DNA from 2 places in the Caulobacter sp. 1776 genome. Region 2 is predicted to be linked to the other one. Evidence: riboswitches for the same ligand, from Rfam matches in the RefSeq annotation. Region 2 holds a riboswitch; the other holds the start of a gene.
The links. A riboswitch is a leader RNA that binds a small molecule or an ion and turns the genes downstream of it on or off. The one in region 2 is predicted to bind glycine.

Region 1 (3,410 bases), on a different contig from region 2:
CGACGTTGACCCGCGCCTTGACCTGGCTGAATGGCCCGGCCGAGAAGCCGTCGCCGATATCGACATAGGCGTTGACGATCGTGTAGCCGCCGACCTTTTCGCTGTTGATGAAGTTGGTGAAGCGGCCGTCCAGATGGCGGGCCGAGACGTTCATCAGCAAGCCGTCGAACGGCTCGATCGTGACGCCGCCCTGAACCACCCAGGCCGGGAAGTCGGGCACCTTCTTGCCGGCGATCGCCAGGGTGGTCGCCGCGGCCGTGGTGCTGGCGCGGTAGTTCAGCACGTCATCCTGGAACTTGGCGCTGTTGTACGAGACGTTGGCGTTGAAGTAGGCTTTGCCGGCCAGCAGCTCCGGCTTCCACTGGCCACTGAACTCGACGCCCTTGGCTTTCACCGCCCCGACGTTCTGGTAGAAGCTCTCGGTGATGCCGCCGCCGCCGGGCACCAGGGCCGCGAAGGCCTGCAGCCGGTTCTTGAACTCGGTTTGATAGGCCACGATCGAGGCGTTGAACGTGGGGTGGTTGGCGCGATAGCCCAACTCCCAGTTGGTCGAGGTCTCGGGCGCCGGCGCGGTGACCGTCGGGCTGGCGGCCGAGAAGATGTCATCGGCGCCGCGGGGCAGGGCCATGTTCTCCGAGTAGGAAGCGAACACCTGGTCGCGGCCGGTCAGGCTGTAGACCGCGCCGACCTGGGGCAGGAAGCTATCCTTCCAGTTGGCCTTCAAGATGGGGTGGCGGCTGTTGATATAGTCGTTCGGATTGCGATAACCGGCGATCTTGTAGTCGATATCGGTGGACTTGAAGCCCAGCTCGACCTTCAGCTTGGCCTCGAGCAGGGTCAGGGTGTCCTTGACGAAGAACTGCTGGGTTTCGCGCAGCGACTTGTAGTCCCGCTGGGCGTGGACCCGCTCGTTGAACAATGGCGCGCCATCGGGATTGCCGTTCTGCACGTTGTAGCGGTTCTGCGTACGATGATAGTCGTCGTTCTCCAGCCAGAGGCCGGCCTCGATCTTGTTGAAGCCCAGATGCCACGCGACCTTGGCCGTGACGCCCTGGCGGATGCCGTCGACGCCCGATAGGCCATATTGGATGCCCTTGGGCGCGGTCAGGCCCGGCACGATCAGGCGCTCGGCGTTGTAGCTGGCCAGCGAGGTCGCATAGGCCTCGGGCGAGACGCCATAGCCGCCCTTGTCTTCGTAGTAGGCTGTCGTCGTCAGGTCGAAGCTGTCGGTGATCGGCGTGTTCAGGGTCAGGCCGTAGAGGTGATCCTGCCGGCTGTTGACCGCGAACTTGTAGTACTGGGCGTAGTTCGAATTGGAGTAGGGGACCCCCGCCGTCGTTTCGGGTAGGCTGGCGGTCGGGATGTTCAGCGCCGTACCGAACGGGACCGACAAGGGAACCGCGCCAAGATAGGCGAAGGAGCGGCCCTTGCGCCCGAACACGTCTCCGGCGGCGCCATTGTACTGGGCCAGGGTGATCGACGGGCTGTCATAGTCGAAATAGTCGTTGTGGACGGTCTGGAAGCTGATGTCGCCGCCGTTGGGCAGGGCGTATCGCAGCTTGCCCTCGTAGTGTTTGCGGTCGATGTCGCCCGGGCCGCGCCACAGGTCGCCCTTGATCCACGAGCCGCTGACATAGCCCGAAAGCGGGCCATGCTCGCCCAGTTCCAGGCGCAGAAAGGTGCGGCGCAGATCGTCGCTGCCAAAGGTCTGGCTGATCGCGCCGCCGGCGTCCTTGGCCGGCGCCTGAGTGAAATAGTCGACGATCGGGCCCAGCGAGGCGTAGCTGGGCAGGGCGACGTCGCCGGCCCCGGCCGAGGCGGTCACGCGCAGCAGGTTCTCGTTGTCGACATAGCGATAGATCGGGCTGCCGCCGAACTGGTCGCTGCGGCCCATCGGGATGTTGTCGAGCAGGAAGCCGATCTGCTGGAAGTTGAAGGCGCGCACTGACACGGAGTTGCCGAACTCGTACATGCCCAGGGCGTCGTTGGCCTGAACGTTGAAGCCGGGGAGGGACTCCAGCATCTTGAGGCCGGTGATGCCCGCCGGCGCCGACAGCAAGGCTTCGCGGGTGATCGACACGGTGGCGGTGGCGTGATCGGTGCCGATCGCCACGCTGGCCTCCGATAGGCGCTTGCCGGTCACGACCAGGGTCTCGACCTCGGCCTTGTCGGCCTCCTGGGCCAGGACAGGGGTCGCGCCGCCCAAAATCGATGCGGTGAGAAGCAGCGCTCGCAAGTGGTGCGAGGCGCGCGGGTGCGTACGGAAGGTCATGGCTATCCCCAAGATTTTTCTTGACTGGGGTTAGCGTCGCCATGATGCGATGACAGGTAAATTCAGAATTTGTCGGACGGGTGTCAATATAATTTCAAAGTCAACTCAGCGCGCATACGTGGTCAATTTGTGAACACTGGCAACATACCCATCGATATTGGCAACGTATATTTCGCGAAAGTCGTGCCGACGATCGCGTGCGAAATGTAGGTCTGTTCGGAGGCGAGGGGCAGGTCAGCTTTGCATGGCGCACACTGGGGTAGGGCGCGCCAGGATGGCTCGCCTTCACACCCCCGCTGTCCTTGGCGCCTGAGAGATTCAGCGACCGCGTTCGATGCGGCGCCTTGCTCCTTCGGCGAGGGCGCGAGCGCCCTGCTTTCCAGCGTTCAGAAGCTTCTCGCGGTCCTTTTGCTTGAGCGTTTCCGGGGTGGTTTCGCCTTCAGCGCCGGGCTGGGCCCGATCTCTCCCGCGAGAGCAAGGACCAGCAGGCGGTCGCGTGGATCGGGGATCAAGCGGATTGATCCGGAGGCATCATATTCTCGGCGGGGTGCGAACGATCGCGGCGCCGGGCGCCCAATCAGGCGCCGCTGGCGTGCTTGGCATGCTCGATCAGGTTGTCATGCGACCAGGCCGCTATCTTTTGGGCCGTCTGGAAATTGTTCGGGCGTCGGTCACAGCCTCAAGGGACGCCAAGGCTTTCGCCCGGGCGCCCCTCGATCTGACCAAACTCCAAGCGTCGCTACTTCGCGACGGTCAGCCTGAAGACCATGGTGTTGCTGTACTTCTGGCCGGGGTTCAGCCGGACCGGCGCGAACTGCGGCTTGTTTGGCGCGTCGGGGAAGTGCTGCGGCTCCAGCGCGATCCCGTCGCCCTGGCGATAGATCTTGCCGCTCTTGCCGACCATGGTCCCATCGATGAAGTTGCCAGAGTAAAACTGGATGCCCGGCTGGTCGCTGAGGATCTCCAGGACGCGGCCGCTCTTCGGATCGGTCAGGCGGGCGGCCAAGCGCGGCGCGCCGCCGGCCTTGCCATTGAGGACATAGTTGTGGTCGTAGCCACGGCCGATCACCATCTGCGGATCGCGCGCGTCCCGGACCCGAGCCGCGACCGCCGTCGGCCTGCGGAAGTCGAAGGGCGT
Region 2 (3,410 bases):
TGTCCGACGAAGACGCCCGCGCGTCCGACACGCCGCATCCGCTGGGCGCGGTGTGGGACAACGGTTCGGACCCGGTCGCCGAGCTCGACCACCTGATGGCTGTGCGCAAGATCGCTCTGGACCGCTTCGGCCTGGGCAATCTGCCGGCGGGCGCGTCGGTGGCGGACCTGCGGCGCGTCATCGTGCCGATCTATATCTTCCACCGCTACCAGGTCGACGCGACGGCCAAGCTGGTTGGCGGCGTGGACTTCACCTACGGCGCCGAGGGCGACGGCCACGAGGCCAGCAAGATCGTCCCGGCCGACCGCCAGGCCGCCGCGATCGACGCCCTGCTACGCACGCTGACGCCGTCCGCGCTCGACCTGTCCGACAAGGCGCTGGATGTCCTGACCTCGGGCCAGTCGCAGGGGACCGACCACGCCTATGAGATCGAGACGTTCGGCCAGGGCCCGGTCTTCGACCTGCCGGCTACGGCCGAGGTCGCCGCCGATCTCGTCTGGGGCGACCTGTTCGCGCCGGCGCGCCTGAACCGTCTGGTCGAGGCCAGGCGCCGCGATCCAACCCAGCCGGGCGTCGAGGGGCTGCTGGACAGAGCCCTGGCCTTCGCGGCCTTCGACGGCAAGGCGACCGGACGCCAGGCCGAACTGACCCGCCGCGCGCGCCAGCGGATGGTCGTCAACCTCGCCCAGGCCCTGGACGACAAGGGCCTGTCGCCGACCGCCGCGGCGATCATCCGCGCGCGCCTGGCCGACTGGGGCAAGAGTCTCAAGACCGCGGCCGGCGACGCGGCCGACAAGGCCCAGGCCCGCGCCCTGGCCGGGATCGTCGCCGACGAGAGCGGTGACCGCCTGGCGTCGCTGGTCGCCGACGGACGGAGCAAGCTCGTGATCCCGCCCGGTCCGCCGATCGGCGAAGACGACTGGTTCGGGGATTTCGGGCTCTAGGGTCTGGCCTCGGCTAGGGCTTTGAGATCTTTCATGAATTTCAAAGCAACAAATCCGTGTCATCCCGGAAGCCTCGCAGAGGCTATCCGGGACCCAGGGGCCAAGCGCTTTGCGGTAGCCCCTGGGGCCCGGCTCTCCACGCTTGCGCGCTCCGGCCGGGATGACACTGAATAGTTTGCTGCTTATGGAGTCCGGACCCTAGGGCGGGCAGGCCGCGCTTGACTCTGACCCGGCCCTCCCGCATGACCCCGACGACCCCAGCGGGAGACATCGGGATTCGCTCCCGAGGCCGAAGGCGCAACCGCCCCGGAAACGCTCAGGCAAAAGGACCGCGCGGGTTTAGAAACGCTGGAAAGTAGCCTCCCGCAAGGGCGGCTCGCCGAAGGAGCAAGGCCAAACCCAAACAGCAGAGGGGGGCGGCCGGAATCTCTCAGGTCCAAGGGACAGCGGGGGCGCGACCAACCGGCGGACGCCGGTCGTCTCGCCGACCCCGATTGGAGCCCGCCCCGTGTCCGACGATCTCAAGAAGACTCCCCTGTACGACGCCCACGTGGCGCTGGGCGCCCGCATGGTCCCGTTCGCGGGCTATTCCATGCCGGTGCAGTACAAGGACGGGGTGCTGAAGGAGCACCTGTGGACCCGCGAGCACGCCGGCCTGTTCGACGTCTCGCACATGGGTCAGGCCCGCATCCGCGGTGAGAACCCGGCCAAGAGCTTCGAGAAGGTCGTCTCGGCCGACTACCAGGGCCTGAAGCCCGGCAAGCAGCGCTACGGCGTGCTGTTGAATGCCGAGGGCGGAATCGTCGACGACCTGATGACCGCCCGTCCCGACGATGACGGCCTGTTCGTGGTGGTCAACGGCGCCTGCAAGGACAACGACTACGAGATCATCGCCAAGGCCCTGGCTGGCGAGGCCACGGTCACCCGTCTCGAGGACCGCGCGCTGCTGGCGCTGCAGGGCCCCGAGGCCGCCGCCGTGCTGGCCGCGCATGTTCCGGAAGCCGCCGGCATGGTGTTCATGGACACCGTGGCCCTGACCGCCTTCGGCGTCGACGCGATCCTCTCGCGCTCGGGCTATACCGGCGAGGACGGCTACGAGATCTCGGTTCCGGCCGACGCCGCCGAGCGCGTCTGGAACACCCTGCTGGCCGACGAGCGCGTCCGTCCGATCGGCCTGGGCGCTCGTGACAGCCTGCGCCTGGAGGCCGGCCTGCCGCTATACGGCCACGACCTGGACGAGACCGTCTCGCCGATCGAGGCCGGGCTGAACTTCGCTGTCGGCAAGTCGCGCCGCGAGGCCGGCGACTATCTGGGCTCGGCCCGGATCGCCAAGGAGCTGGCCGGCGAGCTGTCGCGCGTCCGCCTGAACCTGAAGGTGCTGGAAGGCGCGCCGGCCCGCGAAGGCGCCGAGATCGCCGACGAAGCAGGCAATGTGATCGGCAAGATCACCAGCGGCGGCTTCGCCCCCAGCCTGGGCTATCCCATCGCCATCGGTTTCGCCCCGCCGGCCTATGCGGCCGTGGGGACGAAGCTCAAGGTCATCGTGCGCGGCAAGCAGGCCGCCGCCGAGGTGGTCGCGACCCCGTTCGTCGCCAATCGTTACGTCCGCAAGATCTGAAAGAGGGCCAGACCAATGCGTTTCACCAAAGATCACGAGTGGGTCATCGTCCAGGGCGACGTGGCCACCGTCGGCATCACCGCCTACGCCGCCGAGCAGCTGGGCGACGTGGTGTTCGTCGAGGTTCCGGACGCCGGCAAGACCGTGAAGCAGGGCGACAGCCTGGCCGTGGTCGAGAGCGTCAAGGCCGCCTCGGACGTCTACGCTCCGGTGTCGGGCGAGGTCGTCGAGGGCAATGCCGAGCTCGGCGACGCGCCCGAGACGGTCAACGCCCTGCCGGAAAGCGGCGGTTGGTTCGCCAAGATCAAGCTGTCGAACCCGGCCGAGGTCGACGCCCTGATGGACCGCGACGCGTACGAAGCGTTCCTGGCCACTCTTTAGCTTTATCTGTCATCCCGGACGGGCGAAGGCCGATCCGGGACCGCTGGAAGCACCACGCTTTCCGAGGTCCCGGCTCTCCGCTGCGCTCCGGCCGGGATGACACGCAAATTTTGATAGGCGCCCAATGCGTTACCTCCCCCTGACCCCCGAAGACCGCGTCGAGATGCTCGGCGCGATCGGCGTCAAGTCGATCGACGACCTGTTCGTCGACGTGCCGGCCTCGGCCCGCCGCGACGGGACCGTCGACCTGCCGTTTCACGCCGGCGAGATCGAAGTCGAGCGCGAGATGGCGGGCCTGGCCCGTCGCAACCGCTCGGCGGGGGAGGGACCCTTCTTCTGCGGAGCCGGGGCCTATCGCCATCACGTGCCGGCCACGGTCGACCACATCATCCAGCGGTCGGAATTCCTGACCAGCTACACGCCGTACCAGCCGGAAATCGCCCAGGGCACGCTGCAGGTGCTGTTCG

Region 1: another riboswitch for glycine. It lies ahead of ABIC66_RS20675 (TonB-dependent receptor); the one in region 2 lies ahead of gcvT (glycine cleavage system aminomethyltransferase GcvT).

Annotation. Positions count from the first base shown of each region.
Region 1 covers NZ_JBEPMI010000008.1:4,116-7,525, reverse strand. Annotated here, with positions in the region: gene ABIC66_RS20675 (TonB-dependent receptor) at 1-2,284, opposite strand, end outside; glycine riboswitch at 2,663-2,751, opposite strand; gene ABIC66_RS20670 (aldose epimerase family protein) at 3,012-3,410, opposite strand, start outside.
Region 2 covers NZ_JBEPMI010000001.1:432,900-436,309, reverse strand. Annotated here, with positions in the region: gene ABIC66_RS01880 (zinc-dependent metalloprotease) at 1-944, shown strand, start outside; glycine riboswitch at 1,196-1,286, shown strand; gene gcvT (glycine cleavage system aminomethyltransferase GcvT) at 1,453-2,562, shown strand; gene gcvH (glycine cleavage system protein GcvH) at 2,578-2,943, shown strand; gene gcvPA (aminomethyl-transferring glycine dehydrogenase subunit GcvPA) at 3,068-3,410, shown strand, end outside.